DNA from 2 places in the Streptomyces sp. SP18CS02 genome. Region 1 is predicted to be linked to the other one. Evidence: riboswitches for the same ligand, from Rfam matches in the RefSeq annotation. Region 1 holds a riboswitch; the other holds the start of a gene.
What was found. Region 1 has a riboswitch for glycine ahead of gcvP (aminomethyl-transferring glycine dehydrogenase). Riboswitches for the same ligand answer to the same signal wherever they lie in the genome.

Region 1 (8,794 bases):
TGTCGAGGGTGAAATCCTCACCCCGCGCCGTCACGATCTGATCGTTGAGGAGCATGTAGCGATCGACGTCGGAGAGGTTCGCGGAGACGACGTCCTGCTGGGCCAGCGTCGGGAGAATTCCGATCATCACGATCCCGGCACCCAGCTCCTTGGATTTGCGATCGGCATATCCCAGCCCCGTGCGCAACTCCTCGGCGAGCTGCTCGAAGACGTGCCCGCCGAGTCGGTGCGGGGCAACATTCACTTCGAGATTGAACATTCCGAGTTCCGTCTGGAAATCCCGGCTGGCGATGCGCTCCAGCACCTCGGCATTCATCATCCGAGGCATCCCGTCGGCACCCGCCAGATTGAGCTCGATCTCCAGTCCCATGAGATTCTTGGGCCGGTCGAACCGCTTCTCGGCCAGCAGCCTCCCCAGTCCCGCCAGACACTGTTGCAACTTCTGGCGGTACCTCTGCCGATCGGACAGGTCAGACCCGCCTGCCACGACCTTCTCCCCCATCGAAGCGTCCCTCCTCGAGTGGGCGGCACGCGGCGTCGGCCGCTCGCGTCACGGACGATAATGCCCAGCCGGACTGATCTGTAACGCCCTCGCGGAGACCACCTGGGCGGTAGGCTGAGTAGATCGGGCACCCGGCACATTCCGCTGGCATGAGGCAGTCGGCAGTTACCACTGTCCAGGGCCGCTGAAGAAGGTCGGCGTTTTCCGGCCGACCGCGTTTCGGATAACGCCCCAGGCAGGCGGTCTGCATTCACAGGAAATCCACGAAAACTCCGGTGAATAAAGTCCTGATTCGGCCTTGTCCGTAATATGGGCGACGGCTAGTGGAAACACCGGGTGAACACCTGTCGTATAAACTCCGCGAACGAGGCAGAGAGTCGGCGCCCGGCCATGGGCCCATCGGCCCTCCTCTGACCCCGCGCTGACAGTGCCGTCCGCACCTTCCTCGCTTCACCCTGTCTCTTGAGTGAGAGGCGACCCACCATGCCGCTCCACGTCTCCCAGCCCCCCGCGCCTGCCCTGCGCAGCGTCCTCGCGGCCCTCGGCTCCCCCGCCGTCCGCGAGGCCCATACCCCCGCTCTGCGGTCCGTCCAGGGACCTCTGAGCCCCGAACTGCCGCTGCCCGTCCACGTACTGGACGTACGCGACCAGGCCGTTGCCGCCGTCGGCGCACCGCGCACCAGGCTCACGGGCTGGCGGTTCCTGATCCGCGGCGGTGATCGCGCCGTCGCCGCCGGGGACACCATGCTCACTCCGGACGGCTGGGCCTTCTCGCACTTCTTCGAAGGCCCCTACCTCACCTCCACCGAACGCGCCCTGCGCCAGGCGGAGGCGATGCAGACCGCCTACCAACCGCGCCTGCTGTCGATTCCCGATCTGTACATGCTGACGCTCTGGCTGCACGGCGACACGGAGGCGGACCCCTCCGTCGGCACCCCCGCCCCGGCGGACCTGCTGGTCCCGCTGGCGCCGGCGCCGCCCGGGATCGCCGCGCACTTCCCGCACCGGGTCGCCGACCTGCTGCCGGTCCTGTCGCTGAGACTCGTGCCGCCGCCGCTGCTCGGCTCCACGGCCTGACCCGACCCCCGGGATCCGGTCCCGGGCCCAGCCGGTCACCGGCCCGCCACGCGAGCCGGTGAGACCCGCAGTGCCCCGCGTGCGCTCCGGCCGCGGGGCACTGTGCTGTCGCGGCCGGGTCCGTACGGACTAGCCCGATCCGACCATACGAACCACCCGAAGGGACAGTGCGGTTGAGCTGAACCATCCGCGCGAGTGATACGTCATTAAGCAGTAGGAAGTGCTGCCGCGAAATCCCTGCGGATCGACGCCCGTAGGGCAACACTGGAACGGACCACCGACAACGGGGGGCGGCCATGAACACCGCATCGAGCCGCAGGACAGACACCACACCGCAGCGAAAGAACCCAGCCATGTGCCAGCACCAGCCAGCCTGCCCGACAGCCGACTCCGCGGACCGGGAGGCCGCTCGTCTGATGGCTCACCACCCGGAACAGGGCTGGAGCCTGCTGTGCAACGGCGTCCTGCTCTTCGAGGACACCGGTGAGCTCCTGCCGGACGGACAGATCATCGCGCCGCACCGGCCGCTGAGCACCACGCAGATCATGACGGCGGCCTGAGGGCGGAGCCGCACGGACACGAAGGGGGCCGGCCCGGAGTTCTCCTCCGTACCGGCCCCGACGCATGCCTGCCCGTCAGGCATCTCCTGTGCCGCCTGCGTCGGTCGGCGTACTCACCGACCGACGCTCCTGCCGACGGGCCTACGCCTCAGTTGTCGTACTCGTCCAGCGGCGGGCACGAGCAGACCAGGTTGCGGTCGCCGAACGCCCCGTCGATCCGGCGTACCGGCGGCCAGTACTTGTCCGCGGCCGAGACCCCGGCCGGGAAGACCGCCTCGTCACGGGTGTAGGCGTGCTTCCACTCGCCGCCCAGCGCGGCCGCCGTGTGCGGGGCGTTGCGCAGCGGGTTGTCGTCGGCGGGCCACTCGCCGGACGCGACCTTCTCGATCTCCGCACGGATCGCGATCATCGTGTCGCAGAACCGGTCGAGCTCGGTGAGGTCCTCGCTCTCGGTCGGCTCGATCATCAGCGTGCCGGCCACCGGGAACGACATGGTCGGCGCGTGGAAGCCGTAGTCGATCAGGCGCTTGGCGATGTCGTCGACGCTGACGCCGGTGGCCTTGGACAGCGGGCGCAGGTCCACGATGCACTCGTGCGCGACCAGCCCTGCCGGACCGGTGTAGAGCACGGGGTAGTGCGGCTCCAGGCGCTTGGCGATGTAGTTGGCCGCCAGGACGGCGACCTGCGTGGCCCGCTTGAGTCCCTCGCCCCCCATGAGCCGGACGTACGCCCAGGAGATCGGCAGGATGCCGGCCGAGCCCCACGGGGCGGCCGAGATCGGGCCGACGCCCGTCTCCGGCCCGGCCGTCGGCTGGAGGGGGTGGTTGGGCAGGTACGGGGCGAGGTGCTCCCGCACACCGACCGGGCCGACGCCCGGGCCGCCGCCGCCGTGCGGGATGCAGAAGGTCTTGTGCAGGTTCAGGTGCGAGACGTCGCCGCCGAACTTGCCCGGCTTGGCCACTCCGACCAGGGCGTTGAGGTTGGCCCCGTCGACGTACACCTGGCCGCCGGCGTCGTGCACGGCCGCGCAGATGTCGGCGACGTGCTCCTCGAAGACACCGTGCGTGGAGGGGTAGGTGATCATCAGTACGGACAGCTCGTCACGGTACTGCTCGATCTTGGCGCGCAGGTCCGCGATGTCGACCTCGCCGTCGTCGGCGGTCTTCACCACGACGACCTTCATGCCGGCCATCACGGCGCTGGCGGCGTTGGTGCCGTGCGCGGAGGACGGGATGAGGCAGACGGTGCGGCGGTCGTCGCCGTTGGCGCGGTGGTAGGCGCGCACCGCGAGCAGACCGGCGAGCTCGCCCTGCGAACCGGCGTTGGGCTGGACCGACACCTTGTCGTAGCCGGTGACCTCCGCGAGGCGCTCCTCCAGCTCACGGATGAGGGTGAGGTAGCCCTGCGCCTGGTCGACCGGGGCGAAGGGGTGGATCTGCGCGAACTCCGGCCAGGTGACCGGCTCCATCTCGGTGGTCGCGTTGAGCTTCATCGTGCAGGAGCCGAGCGGGATCATGCCGCGGTCCAGCGCGTAGTCACGATCGGCCAGCTTGCGCAGGTAGCGCAGCATGGCGGTCTCGGAGCGGTGCGCGTGGAAGACCGGGTGGGTGAGGTAGGCGTCGGTGCGCAGGAGGCCCTCGGGCAGCGCCTCGGCCGTCCGGGCGTCCAGTGCCTCTATGTCGCCGTGCACCCCGAAGGCGTCCCAGACGGCGGCCAGCTGCGCACGCCCGGTGGTCTCGTCGCAGGCGACGGAGACGTGGTCGGCGTCGACGAGGCGGAGGTTGACCCCGCCCTCGCGGGCGGCGGCGACGGCCTGGGCGGCCTTGCCGGGCACGCGGACGGTGAGGGTGTCGAAGTACGAGTCGTGCACCACGTCGACCCCGCCCGCCCGCAGGCCCTCGGCGAGGATGGCGGCGTAGCGGTGGGTGCGCCGCGCGATCGCCTTCAGGCCGTCGGGGCCGTGGTACACGGCGTACATGCCGGCCATGACGGCGAGCAGCACCTGCGCGGTACAGATGTTGCTGGTCGCCTTCTCACGGCGGATGTGCTGCTCGCGGGTCTGCAGTGCCAGGCGGTACGCCTTGTTGCCGTCCGCGTCCACGGAGACGCCGACGAGCCGGCCCGGGAGGCTGCGGGCGAACTTCTCGCGTACGGCCATGTAGCCGGCGTGCGGACCGCCGAAGCCCATGGGGACGCCGAAGCGCTGCGTGGTGCCGACGGCGATGTCGGCGCCCAGCTCACCGGGCGAGGCGAGCAGGGTGAGGGCCAGGAGGTCGGCGGCGACGGTGACGATCGAGCCCAGCTCGTGCGCCTGCTCGATGACCGGCTTCAGATCGCGCACGGCGCCGGAGGCACCGGGGTACTGGAGCAGGACGCCGAAGACCCCGCGCTCGGCGATCTCGGCCGGGATGCCGTCGCTCAGGTCGGCGACGACGACCTCGACACCGGTCGGCTCGGCGCGGGTCTCGATGACGGCGATGGTCTGCGGCAGGGCGTCGGCGTCGACCAGGAAGACGCCGTCCTTGACCTTGCCCACACGGCGGGCGAGCGACATGGCCTCGGCGGCCGCGGTGCCCTCGTCGAGCAGCGACGCGCCGGAGGTGGGCAGACCGGTCAGATCGGCCACCACGGTCTGGAAGTTGAGGAGCGCCTCCAGGCGGCCCTGGGAGATCTCCGGCTGGTACGGCGTGTACGCGGTGTACCAGGCCGGGTTCTCCATGACGTTGCGCAGGATGACCGGCGGGGTGAAGGTGCCGTAGTAGCCCAGGCCGATCATCGGTGCGAGCACCTGGTTGCGGTCGGCCAGCGAGCGCAGCTCGGCGAGGACCTCGGCCTCGGTACGGGCCTCCGGCAGCCCGAGCGCCTCGGCGCTCTTGATGACGTCCGGAACCGCGGCGGCCGTGAGCTCGTCGAGCGACCCGTAGCCCACCTGCGCGAGCATCTTGGCCCGGGCCTCGGCGTCGGGTCCGATGTGGCGCTGCTCGAAGGGGATGCCTCGCTCCAGCTGGGAGAGCGGAATGCGGTTGGCGGTCATGCGGGGGGCCTCCTGGTCGATGCGACCTGCGAGGGGCACCACGGCGCGGGTGCCCGGACGGCCTCCCCCTCTGTCATCTCAACCTGAGAGCTTCACCGGACGCCACAGGGCGGTCCGGCTTTCACCGTCGGTGAGAGCGGATGCCGTCCGACGCCCGCCCTGCTTTCCAGAGTGACCTCGTCCGTGCGGTACAGGGTGCCTGAGAGATTCCGGGGAGGATTTGCTCCTTCGGCGCCTCCGAAAGGTTTCTCCAGAGGACTCTCCCGCACGGGGTCAGCAGCCGCTAGCCAGACTACCAGCGAGGTCGGATCACGATCCCTCAAGTGGCCGAGGTCACCGTTGTGCACTTTCGTAGTGTTGACGGAACTGTTGCGACCAGTTGGAGGGACCGTGCAGACCGATATCGATCCGCGCAGCCTGATCGGCCGCAAGACCTTCGACCGCAACGGGCACAAGATCGGCAGCATCGACGAGGTGTATCTGGACGACGCGACGGGCGTGCCGGAGTGGGCGGCCGTCCGCACGGGTCTGTTCAGCCGTGACGCCTTCGTCCCCCTGGCCCCCAGCGAGCTCGCCGACGACGGCCTGCACGTCCCCTACGAGCGGGCCCTGATCAAGGACGCGCCCGACTTCGGCGTCGGACGCCACCTCTCCCCCGAACAGGAGCTGCAGCTCTACCACCACTACGGAATCGACCTGCCTTCCCCGCCGGAGGACTCCGCGCCCCCCTCCGCCGCCTCCGACCGCGACTTCGGCAGGCTGGCCGGACAGGACGACTGACCGGGGTGCCGGGACTCCCCCGGCACCAGCGGCAGCGGATCCGACAGCTCCAGCATCGGATCGTCCGACCAGAACGTCCGCACACGCCCCGGAGCCGATCCCGGCGTCTCGAACCGCACCGTGACCCGCCCCACCCCGCTGCCCTGCACCCACCCCGCACCGTGATCGGCGTGCCGCACGTCGTGCCCGGCCGGCCACCGCCGTTCGTGCCGCTCCTCGTCGGGGCGGGCCCCCTCGGCCGCCCGGGCACCGCTGTCCCCGGCCGCACCTCCCGGCCGGCCCGCCTGAGCCCCCGGCCCCTCGGGGTGGCCGTGGGGCCGACGGTGGGCCGGTCCGTCGGCGGTCGCGGGCGAGGCGGCGTCGGACGGGCCGCCCGCCGCCAGGACGGCCGCCTCGTCGGCGGCGGCCGCCTGCGCGAACAGATCCTCCTGCGTGTAGTCGGCCAGCCCCGACACGCCCACGCCCAGCAGCCGCACCCCGCCCGTGGTGTCCACGGCCTCCAGCAGCCGCCCCGCCGCCTCGCGCACCACCCCGGGATCGTCCGTCGGGCCGCGCAGCGTCTCCGAGCGGGTCAGCGTCGAGAAGTCGTACCGCCGCACCTTCAGCACCACCGTCCGGCCGGAGCGCCCCGCGGCCCGCAGCCGCCGCACACACCGGTCGGCCAGCCGCTCCACCTCCATGCGCACCCGCACCCGGTCGTGCAGGTCCACGTCGAAGGTGTCCTCCACCGACACGGACTTGGCATCCCTCTCCGCCACCACGGGCCGGTCGTCGTACCCCCGGGCCATCCGGTGCAGCGACACCCCGTGCGCCTTCCCCAGCAGCCGTACGAGCTCGTCCTCGCCCGCCTCCGCCAGGTCCGCCACCGTGGTCATGCCCGCCCGTCGCAGGTGCTCGCCGGTCGCGGGCCCCACGCCCGGCAGGGTGCGCACCGGCATCGGCCCCAGCAGCTCTCGTTCCGTGCCGGGCTCGATCAGCAGCAGCCCGTCGGGCTTGGCCTCCTCCGACGCGATCTTCGCCAGCATCTTGGACCCCGCCAGCCCCACCGACCCGCTGAGCCCCGTGGCCCCGTAGATGTCCCTGCGCAGCCGCTCACCGGCCTCCCGCGCCGTCGCGGCGTCATGGGCCGATCCCCCCGCCTCCAGGTCCACGAACGCCTCGTCCAGGCTGAGCGGCTCCACCAGCGGCGAGAGCCGCCCCAGCAGCTCCATGACCTGCTCGCTCACGGCCCGGTACAGCGTGAACCGCGGCACCAGGTACGCGGCGTTCGGCGCGAGCCGCCGGGCCTGGGCCATCGGCATCGCCGAGTGCACCCCGAACCGCCTGGCCTCGTACGACGCCGTCGCGACCACACCGCGCGGCCCCAGCCCGCCGACCACCACGGGCTTTTTGCGCAGACTCGGCTTCGCCGCCTGTTCGACGGCGGCGAAGAAGGCATCCATGTCCAGATGCAGGATCGTCGGCGCTGCTCTCACATCACTGATGCTGCACTACGCCACTGACAATGGCTCGCACCCGTGTACGACCGGCCGCCCGGGCTCGTCCGCGGTCCCGGTCAGACGGCCTTGTCACGCCGGCGCCTGGCCAGTTCGTCCGAGGGATTCGGCCCGATCAGCGTCTCGCCCGTGTCGACGCGCTCGCCGTGCAGCTGCGACAGCGCCGCCTCGACGTCCCGCCACACCACGCCGACGGCGATGCCGAAGATGCCCTGGCCGCCCTGGAGCAGGTCCACGACCTCGTCCGGGGAGGAGCACTCGTAGACCGTGGCGCCGTCGCTCATCAGCGTCATGCGCTCCAGATCGCGAAAGCCCCGGGCACGCAGGTGCTGAACCGCGGCCCGGATGTTCTGCAGGGCGACCCCCGTGTCGAGGAATCGCTTCACGATCTTCAGAACGACCACGTCACGGAAGCTGTAGAGCCGCTGGGTGCCCGATCCGTAGGCGGCCCGCACGCTCGGCTCCACCAGCCCCGTACGGGCCCAGTAGTCGAGCTGGCGGTATGTGATCCCGGCCGCCGCGCAGGCGGTCGGACCCCGATAGCCGATGGTCTCGGTGTCCGGGTCGGCCGCGTCGCCGTGAAGCGGTTCGGCCGCACTTCCGTGAAGCGGGTACGGCCCGCTCGCCGCCGTACCGTCGCCGCTGCTCATCACGCCGACCCTCCGTCCTAGACCTGCCATCTCGACGGTAGGCAGTCACTCGGGGTGCGTCAACGATCGCCACACTCGGCACGCCGAGTGATAATCACCCTGAGAGTGGTTTCCCGTATCCCGATTCCGGGAAAGGCTACTCGAATGCGCCGATGGCGCCCCCAAGATCAGGCCACGGAGAAGACGTCACGCCCGCCGGTCACGGCTCGGGCCGACGGTGGCCGGGGCAGACGGGCGAGGTCACTGACTGTTGGTCCCGAAGTCCTCGGGCGAGATCTGGTCGAGGAACTCGCGGAACTTCTCCACTTCGTCCTCCTGCTCGTCCGGGATGGCGATCCCGGCGTCGTCGAGCACGCCGTCGCTTCCGAAGATCGGGGTACCGGTGCGCAGGGCGAGCGCTATGGCGTCGGACGGCCGGGCACTCACCTCGACCCCGCTGGCGAAGACAAGCTCCGCGTAGAAGACACCTTCCCGCAGGTCGGTGATGCGCACCTCGGTCAGCTCCTGACCCACGGCCTCGAGCACGTCCTTGAAGAGGTCGTGCGTGAGCGGCCGGGCAGGGGCCATGCCCTGCTGGGCGAAGGCAATGGCCGTCGCCTCCCCCGGACCGATCCAGATGGGGAGGTACCGGTCGCCTCCCACTTCACGCAGGAGCACGATCGGCTGGTTGGAGGGCATCTCGACCCGGACACCGA
Region 2 (8,794 bases), on a different contig from region 1:
GCCCCACTGGAAGCGGACCGCGCTGCTCGCCGGCGGGGCGCTCACGGCCGGGTTCATCGCCCTGTACGGCGCGGCCCTGGCCGCGCGCGGCACCGGCGAGCTGCACATTCCCGCCGCCGGCACGACCACCGCGCTGCGGGCCCTGGTCTTCGCCGCCCTCGCCGTGCACCTGGGCGAGTCGGCCGGTCTCCGGCTGGCGGGACCCGGGCCGCTGCCCCGGGCCTGGGCGCTGGGCGCCTCGGTCACGGGGGCCGTCGCGTCGGCGGGGCAGATCGTCGTGCTGGCCGTGGTGAGCGGACTGGACCTCGCCACCACCTACGGCACCCGGGACGGCCGGCTGCTGCTGGTCATGGCCAACGGGTTCGCCCTGGCCGCCGCCTGTGTCGCCTTCCGCCGTCCGCTCTGGGCGCCGGCCCCGCTGGCCCTGGTGATCGGCGCGGAGGCGCTGCGCGCGCACCCCGAGCCGTACACCCCCGAGATCGGCACCGCCCTCACCGTCGTCCATCTGATCGCCGCCTCGCTGTGGGCGGGCGCCCTGCTGTACGCGCTGCGCACGATGTGGCTGCGCCGGGGCGGCCGGGAGGTGCTGCTGCGGTACGCGCGGCTGGCCGCCTGGCTGTACGCGGCGCTCGCGGTCACCGGCACCTGCTCCGCGCTGCGGCGGCTGCCCGCGGACGTGATCACGGCGAGCGCCTACGGCAGGGTGCTGATCGCCAAGCTGGCCCTGGTGCTGGTGGCGAGCGCCTTCGCGGTGGCCGCACGGCGCCGGCTGCGCCGCGGCGGGGACACGGCCGCACCGGCCCGCGCCGAGCTGGCGGTGCTGGCGGTGGTGGTCGTCGTCTCCGCGGCCCTGACGGTGGTGCCCGACCCCCACTGGGTCAGCACGCGCCTGGGCGTGCGCTGACCCCGTGGGGGTCGGTGTCCGCCGCACGGCGCTCCGGCCCCGCGCAAGGGGTACCCGGTCGCTCCCGAGGACCTCAGCACTCGATGATGTTCACCGCGAGACCGCCGCGCGCGGTCTCCTTGTACTTCACGCTCATGTCCGCGCCGGTCTCCTTCATGGTCTTGATGACCTTGTCCAGGGAGACCTTGTGGCTGCCGTCGCCGCGCATCGCCATCCGGGCGGCCGTGACGGCCTTCACCGCGGCCATGCCGTTGCGCTCGATGCACGGGATCTGCACCAGTCCGCCGACCGGGTCGCAGGTCAGGCCCAGGTTGTGTTCCATGCCGATCTCGGCGGCGTTCTCCACCTGCTCCGGGCTGCCGCCCAGGACCTCGGCCAGCGCCCCGGCCGCCATGGAGCACGCCGAGCCGACCTCTCCCTGGCAGCCGACCTCGGCGCCGGAGATCGAGGCGTTCTCCTTGAAGAGCAGGCCGATCGCGCCCGCCGCGAGCAGGAAGCGGACCACGCCCTCCTCCTTCTCCGCCGCGGAGGCCGAGCCGGCCGCGAAGTTCACGTAGTAGTGCAGCACCGCCGGGATGATGCCCGCCGCGCCGTTGGTCGGGGCGGTCACCACCCGCCCGCCCGCGGCGTTCTCCTCGTTCACCGCCATGGCGTAGAGGGTGATCCACTCCATCGCCAGCGCCTGCGGGTCGCCCTCGGAACGCAGCTTGCGCGCGGTGTTCGCGGCCCGGCGGCGGACCTTCAGCCCACCCGGCAGGATGCCCTCGCGGGACATGCCGCGCGATACACAGGCCTCCATGACCCGCCAGATCTCCAGGAGCCCCTCGCGGATCTCCTCCTCGGTGCGCCAGGCCTTCTCGTTCTCCAGCATCATCGCGGAGATCGACAGTCCGCTCTCCCGCGCCAGCCGCAGCAGCTCGTCGCCGGTGCGGAAGGGGTACTTCAGCACGGTGTCGTCGAGCTTGATCCGGTCCTCGCCGACCGCGTCCTCGTCCACGACGAAGCCGCCGCCGACCGAGTAGTACGTCTTCTCCAGCAGGGTCGCGCCGTCGGCGTCGTAGGCCCACAGGGTCATGCCGTTGGCGTGGTACGGCAGCGCCTTGCGGCGGTGCAGGACCAGGTCCTCGTCGAAGTCGAAGTCGATCTCGTGCATGCCCAGCAGGTTGATGCGCCCGCCGGTCCTGATCCGCTCGACCTTCTCGTCCGCCGTCTCGACGTCCACCGTGCGCGGAGAGTCGCCCTCCAGGCCCAGCAGGACCGCCTTCGGGGTGCCGTGGCCGTGGCCGGTGGCGCCCAGGGAGCCGTACAGCTCGGCGCGTATCGAGACGGTGTGGGCCAGCAGGCCCTCGTTCTTCAGACGGCGCGCGAACATCCGGGCGGCCCGCATGGGGCCGACCGTGTGGGAGCTGGACGGGCCGATGCCGATCGAGAACAGGTCGAAGACCGAGATGGCCACGGGAGACTCCTTGGGTTGGTAGACGTCGCTGTCTGCCGGGGTGGTGCAGGGGCAACGCGATGGGGCAAGAGGCGGGGCACCGCACTCACTGTCCAGTGTGCGCGGTGCCCCGCAGTTCAGTCTGTTACGTACCTAACGGACGAAGGTGTCCGTAGTGCTGCTTGAAGGTTACAGACCAGGGTAAAGCGGGTGCTTCGCCGCGAGGGCGGTGACCCGTGCCTTCAGCGCGTCGGCGTCGTAGGACGGCTTCAGCGTCTCGGCGATGATGTCGGCGACCTCGGTGAAGTCCTCCGTGCCGAAACCGCGGGTCGCCAGGGCCGGCGTGCCGATCCGCAGGCCCGAGGTGACCATCGGGGGCCGCGGGTCGTTCGGGACGGCGTTGCGGTTGACCGTGATGCCGACCTCGTGGAGGCGGTCCTCGGCCTGCTGGCCGTCGAGCTCGCTGTTGCGCAGGTCGACCAGGACCAGGTGCACGTCGGTGCCGCCGGAGAGCACGGACACCCCGTGCTCGGTGACGTCCGCCTGGACCAGGCGCTCGGCCAGGATGCGGGCGCCGTCCAGGGTGCGCTGCTGGCGCTCCTTGAACTCCTCCGAGGCCGCGATCTTGAAGGAGACGGCCTTGGCCGCGATCACGTGCTCCAGGGGGCCGCCCTGGAAACCGGGGAAGACCGAGGAGTTCAGCTTCTTCGCGAACTCCTTCTTCGCGAGGATGATGCCGCCGCGCGGGCCGCCGAGCGTCTTGTGGGTCGTGGAGGTGACCACGTCCGCGTACTCGACCGGGTTGGGGTGCAGACCGGCCGCCACGAGACCCGCGAAGTGGGCCATGTCGACCCACAGGTGCGCGCCGACCTCGTCGGCGATCCGCCGGAACGCCGCGAAGTCCAGCCGGCGCGGGTACGCCGACCAGCCGGCGATGATCACCTTGGGCCGGTTCTCCTTGGCCAGGCGCTCGACCTCGGCCATGTCGACCAGGCCGGCGTCGTCCACGTGGTAGGCGACCACGTTGAACTGCTTGCCGGAGAAGTTCAGGCGCATGCCGTGCGTCAGGTGACCGCCGTGGGCGAGGTCGAGGCCCAGGATCGTGTCACCGGGCTGGGCGATCGCGAACAGCGCGGCCTGGTTCGCGGACGCGCCGGAGTGCGGCTGCACGTTCGCGTACTCCGCGCCGAACAGGTCCTTGACGCGGTCGATGGCGAACTGCTCGGCCACGTCGACGTGCTCGCAGCCGCCGTAGTAGCGGCGGCCGGGGTAGCCCTCGGCGTACTTGTTGGTGAGGACGGAGCCCTGGGCCTCCATGACCGCGACCGGAGCGAAGTTCTCCGAGGCGATCATTTCCAGGGTGGACTGCTGACGGTGGAGCTCGGCGTCGACGGCGGCGGCGACGTCCGGGTCCAGCTCATGGAGAGGGGTGTTCAGAAGCGACATCAGGCGGTCCCTACGGGTCTCTTGGTCAGCTGGCGAAGTCGGTGTACTCGTCGGCGGAGAGCAGGTCCTCCGGCTCGCCGGAAACGCGCACCTTGAACAGCCAGCCGCCCTCGAACGGGGCGGAGTTCACCAGCGACGGGTCGTCCACGACGTCCTGGTTGGCCGCGACGACCTCACCGGTCACCGGGGAGTACAGATCGCTGACGGACTTGGTCGACTCCAGCTCACCACAGGTCTCGCCCGCGGTCACGGTGGCGCCGACCTCGGGGAGCTGCACGTACACGACGTCGCCGAGGGCGTTCGCCGCGTGCTCCGTGATACCGACCGTCGACACGCCGTCCTCGGCGGCCGACAGCCACTCGTGCTCCTTGCTGTAGCGCAGCTGCTGGGGGTTGCTCATGACCTGAATTCTCCTGTACGCGGGGGAGTGCTGGTGAACGGGGCTGTTGTGCGGGGGGTCACGTCCGGGGACCGGAACGTCACTTCTGGCGCTTGTAGAACGGCAGCGCCACGACCTCGTACGGCTCGTGGGTACCGCGGATGTCCACCCCGACACCCGGGGTGCCGGGCGCGGCGTGCGCCGCGTCCACGTACGCCATGGCGATCGGCCTGCCCAGCGTGGGGGAGGGCGCGCCGGAGGTGACCTCGCCGATCACCCGGCCGTCCGCGACCACCTGCATGCCCGCGCGCGGCACCCGGCGCCCCTCGGCGATCAGGCCGACCAGCTTGCGCGGAGGGCTGGCGACGGCGCGCTCGGCGGCGGCCTCCAGGGCCGCACGGCCGACGAAATCACCCTCCTTCTCGAACTTGACCACCCGGCCGAGCCCCGCGTCGAAGGGGGTCAGCCCCGTGGTCAGCTCGTGCCCGTACAGCGGCATGCCCGCCTCCAGGCGCAGCGTGTCGCGGCAGGAGAGCCCGCAGGGGATCAGGCCGACGTCCCGGCCCGCCTCGGTCAGCGCCTGCCAGAGCCGCTCGGCGTGGAGCGGCTCGACGAAGAGCTCGAAGCCGTCCTCGCCGGTGTAGCCGGTGCGGGCGATGAGGGCGGGCACGCCCGCGACGGTGCCCGGCAGGCCGGCGTAGTACTTCAGACCGTCGAGGTCCGCGTCGGTGAGCGACTTCAGGATGCCGGGGGACTCCGGGCCCTGGACGGCGAGCAGCGCGTACGCGTCGCGGTCGTCGCGGACGACGGCGTCGAAGCCGGCGGCCCGCTCGGTCAGGGCGTCGAGCACCGTCTGGGCGTTGCCCGCGTTCGCGACGACCATGTACTCCGGGGCGCCGGACTCGCCCAGCCGGTAGACGATCAGGTCGTCGAGGATCCCGCCGTCCTCCTGGCAGATCATGGTGTAGCGGGCCCGGCCGGGGCCGATCGAGCCGATGTTGCCCACCAGGGCGTGGTCGAGGAGGGCCGCCGCCTGCGGGCCGGTGACGGTGATCTCACCCATGTGGGACAGGTCGAAGAGGCCCGCCCTGGTGCGTACGGCGTTGTGCTCGTCCCGCTCGCTCGCGTACCGGAGCGGCATGTCCCAGCCGGCGAAGTCGGTCATGGTCGCGCCCAGCGAACGATGCAGGGCGTCGAGGGCGGTCAGACGGGGGGCAGTGCTCATGGATGTGGCTCCCGGGTCCCAGGACATGGCTGGCGAGGACGATCCTCCCCATCTGTCATCGGAACCTGAGAGGTTCGCCGAGAGTGCCCGGGCGGGCTCGGCTTGCACCTTGGGTGGAGCCGCCGCGGCGGCTCGCTTTTCAGATCTGCCTCATCCACGCGGTACGGGGCCTGAGAGATTCAAGGGAGGGACTTGCTCCTTCGGCGCCCGGGGCGTGCCCCGGGACTCTCCCGCGCGGATTCAAGCGGCCGGTATGAGGTTGTGGGCCAGTCGCACGACTGTGCTGCTCTTGGCGCGCACATCATTGCACGAGGGGTGTCCCCGGCAAATCGCTTGTGCCTCATTACCCTTTCTTTACACTTCTTGGGCAAGGGTCGGGGAAGCCGAGCCCGAGCAGGGGGAGAAGCGATGACGTTGCAGCGGACCGGTGTCTACGCCACGACCGCGGGAGTGCCCGCCCGGCCCGCCCGGCCCCGCCTGCGCGCCCGGCGGCGCGCCGCCGCCCCGGTCCTGCGGGACCTGCGGGAGCGGGCCGGGCGCTGCCCCCGGACGCTGTCCTTCGCCGCCGGTGACCTGGTGGTCGTCTCCGGACTGCCCGGAAGCGGCAAGTCCACCCTGATCCGCCGGGCCGCCGCGGGCCTCGGCATCGACTCCCAGGACGCCCGCGAGCGCTGGGACGCGCGGATGCCGGCCTTCCTGCCGTACGCGGTCTACCGCCCCCTGGTCCGCGTCTCGCACTACGCGGGGCTGTGGCGCCGGCTGCGCTCCGGGGCGAGCCTCGTCGTCCACGACTGCGGCACACAGGCCTGGGTGCGCCGCTGGCTGGCCCGCGAGGCCCGGCGCCGCGGCCGCGCCCTGCACCTGGTCCTGCTGGACGTCACGGCCCACGAGGCCCGGGCGGGGCAGCGGGAGCGGGGGCGGGGCGTCTCGGGGTACGCCTTCGCCCGGCACCGCAGAGCGGTGGGCAGACTGGTGCGGGACGCCGAGCAGGGCGTCCTGCCGGGCGGCTGCGCCTCCGCGGTGCTCCTGGACCGCCCCGCGGCCGGCGTCCTGACGCGCATCGGCTTTCCGTAGTCCGGCGCGTTAGGGTGCTGCGGCAAGCACAGGGGGTGCCGCGCGGCGAAGCGGGCCGGGCGGCGCGGAGGGAGGAGGACCAGTGGACGCAGTGGTCACCGCATGGCCGGGCAACGAGCTCGAAGAGGTCCTGACCGCCTCGCTCGGCAACCCCGGATCCGGCGCACGGCTCGTCGAGGTGCTGGGCCGCAGCCGCGTCTGGGTCCCCCTGCCCAACGGCGGCGGGCCCGACAGCCCCAGCCTGGACCTGCCCACCCTGGAGATCGACGGCCTGCCCTACGTACCGGTCTTCAGCTCCCGGCAGCAGTTCGAGCACTGCGTGGGCGCCCATACGCCCTTCACCGTCGCCCCGGCCGTCGAGTTCGCCCGCGGGCTCCCGCCGCAGCTGGGCATCGCCGTGAACCCCGGCGGCGCCGTCGGGGCCCCGCTGCCGCCGCCCGCCGTGGCCGAGCTGTGCCGGGCCGGCCGCACCCCGCTGGACGGGGCGGCGAGCGGCGCCCGTGTGCGGCTCTTCGAGCCCGACTGGCAGGACGACCCGGTGGACTTCCTGGCGGCCGCGGCGGAGGAGTTCCAGGCCGCCGGCACGGTCCTCACCGCCCGCCGCGCCCTCGCGAGCATCGAGGGCGGGAGCCCGACGCTGTTCATCGGCGTCCAGCTCTCCTCCTGGGAGGGCGTCGACCGTGACGTACCGATGGACGCCCTCGGCCGGGCGCTCGGCCGGGGCGGTCCTGCCCAGGTGCCGTGGCCGGTCAACCTGGTCCTGCTCGACATCGCGCAGGATCCGGTGGGCGACTGGATGCTGGCGAAGGTACGGCCGTTCTACCAGCGGTAGGACGTACGGGGAACGAGTCCGTGGCGGGCCCGGCCGCTTAAGCTGGTCCGGTGGACGTAAGAGGGGCGGGGACCAGGGTGAGTGCGTCAGGCACCGGGGCGGCCGGACAGGTCGAGCACAAGCTGCGCCAGGTGACCCCCGGGCGGTACGACGCGTACGAGGCGTTGCTGCACGCCCTCGCCGACGGCCCGGTGTGGATGCTGCTCTGGCACGGCCAGGCCGGTTCGCCCGACGCGCAGTACGGGAACATGGAGGTCGACGGCCTGGGCTACGCCCCCTGCGTCACCTCCGCCCAGGAGCTCGCCGCCTCCGGCTGGAACCGCGCCCACGAGGTGATCACCGGCCGCGACATCGCCCGCGCCCTCTACCCGGACCGCTGGGGCATCTGGCTCAATCCGCACGCCCCCGGCGGCGGCGTCGGCATCCCGTGGCCCGACCTGCGCCGGATCGCCACCGGTCTCGACCGGATGCCCGCCGGGCCGCTGCGGCTGTCCGAACCGGCGATCCAGATCCCGCAGTTCTACGCCCAGCTCACGCAGAACGCCCACCGCACGCCCGCCGTCCGGGCGCTGCGCCGCGCCTGGGTGCAGCCGGCCCTCGGCTCCCCGTACCTCGCCATCGGCCTTGACCTGTACGACACCGGCCAGGCGTCCGTCGACGCGGTGCGCGCGATGATGCAGCAGTCGATCGGGGCCGTCCCCGACGGCCTGCCCGTCTCGACGGTCGCGATGTCCGACGAGTACGACCCGGTGACGATGTGGCTGCGGGCCAACACCCGGCCCTTCTACGACCGGGAGGCGCACGCCACGGCCCCGGTCGTGCCCGCCGCCGGGTACGGGTACCCGCCGGCCCGCGGCGCGTACTGACCGGGCGCGTACCGGCAGGGCGCCTGACGCCCGGCGGGTGACGTCCGGCCGCCGGGGGGACCGCCCGGCCCGGCGCCGCGCCTCCTGACGCCGCGCGGTGCGAGCCCGTCCCGCCCCTCCGTCGGGTTCCGGCCACCGCCACCCCATGGCGCGCCCCCCCGCGCCCCGTGCTCTCCGCTGTCCCGCGGGCCTTCCACGCACGCGGGCCTTCCTCCGCACGCGCGCCCCCCGGCGGCGCCCGAGGGATCGTCGAGCCCGCCGACCGCGCGGGCCGGCGCCGCCACCGATGCCCGTGCGCTGCGTGAACCGTCGGTGGGCACAGTGACTTGACCGCCCTGGTGGCGTTTTCGTGCCAGGTGCCCGGGTCTGATGTCACCTGATGAGACAAGTACGGCACATCTACGCGCGTACCCCTTAGGACGCAACTGCCCCACGTCCGGCCCGCGTTCACGGACGTTCGGATAACGGAACTCCCCAGACAGCATCACGTTTGCGCATCCATTCCCCGTCAAGTCTGGTAACGGATCGCAACCGCGTTGAAGACTCCCGCTCCAAGGGGTGGATTCGCCCCTGCGTGCGACTGAGTACGACGGACGGAACACGCCGCCACGAGCGGCAAGTGCGGGCCGGCCA

Region 2: another riboswitch for glycine. It lies ahead of gcvT (glycine cleavage system aminomethyltransferase GcvT); the one in region 1 lies ahead of gcvP (aminomethyl-transferring glycine dehydrogenase).

What each region holds. Positions count from the first base shown of each region.
Region 1 is NZ_JAQYXC010000291.1:330,206-338,999, forward strand. It holds gene PUR26_RS24190 (glutamate--cysteine ligase) at 1-502, opposite strand, end outside; gene PUR26_RS24195 (hypothetical protein) at 986-1,579, shown strand; gene PUR26_RS24200 (DUF5999 family protein) at 1,933-2,139, shown strand; gene gcvP (aminomethyl-transferring glycine dehydrogenase) at 2,288-5,173, opposite strand; glycine riboswitch at 5,350-5,449, opposite strand; gene PUR26_RS24210 (PRC-barrel domain-containing protein) at 5,564-5,953, shown strand; gene PUR26_RS24215 (DNA polymerase IV) at 5,857-7,428, opposite strand; gene PUR26_RS24220 (MerR family transcriptional regulator) at 7,509-8,099, opposite strand; gene PUR26_RS24225 (bifunctional nuclease family protein) at 8,340-8,794, opposite strand, start outside.
Region 2 is NZ_JAQYXC010000303.1:270,662-279,455, reverse strand. It holds gene PUR26_RS32240 (CopD family protein) at 1-904, shown strand, start outside; gene PUR26_RS32235 (L-serine ammonia-lyase) at 978-2,360, opposite strand; gene glyA (serine hydroxymethyltransferase) at 2,529-3,785, opposite strand; gene gcvH (glycine cleavage system protein GcvH) at 3,811-4,185, opposite strand; gene gcvT (glycine cleavage system aminomethyltransferase GcvT) at 4,265-5,389, opposite strand; glycine riboswitch at 5,539-5,632, opposite strand; gene PUR26_RS32215 (AAA family ATPase) at 5,798-6,463, shown strand; gene PUR26_RS32210 (enhanced serine sensitivity protein SseB) at 6,555-7,295, shown strand; gene PUR26_RS32205 (enhanced serine sensitivity protein SseB C-terminal domain-containing protein) at 7,373-8,161, shown strand.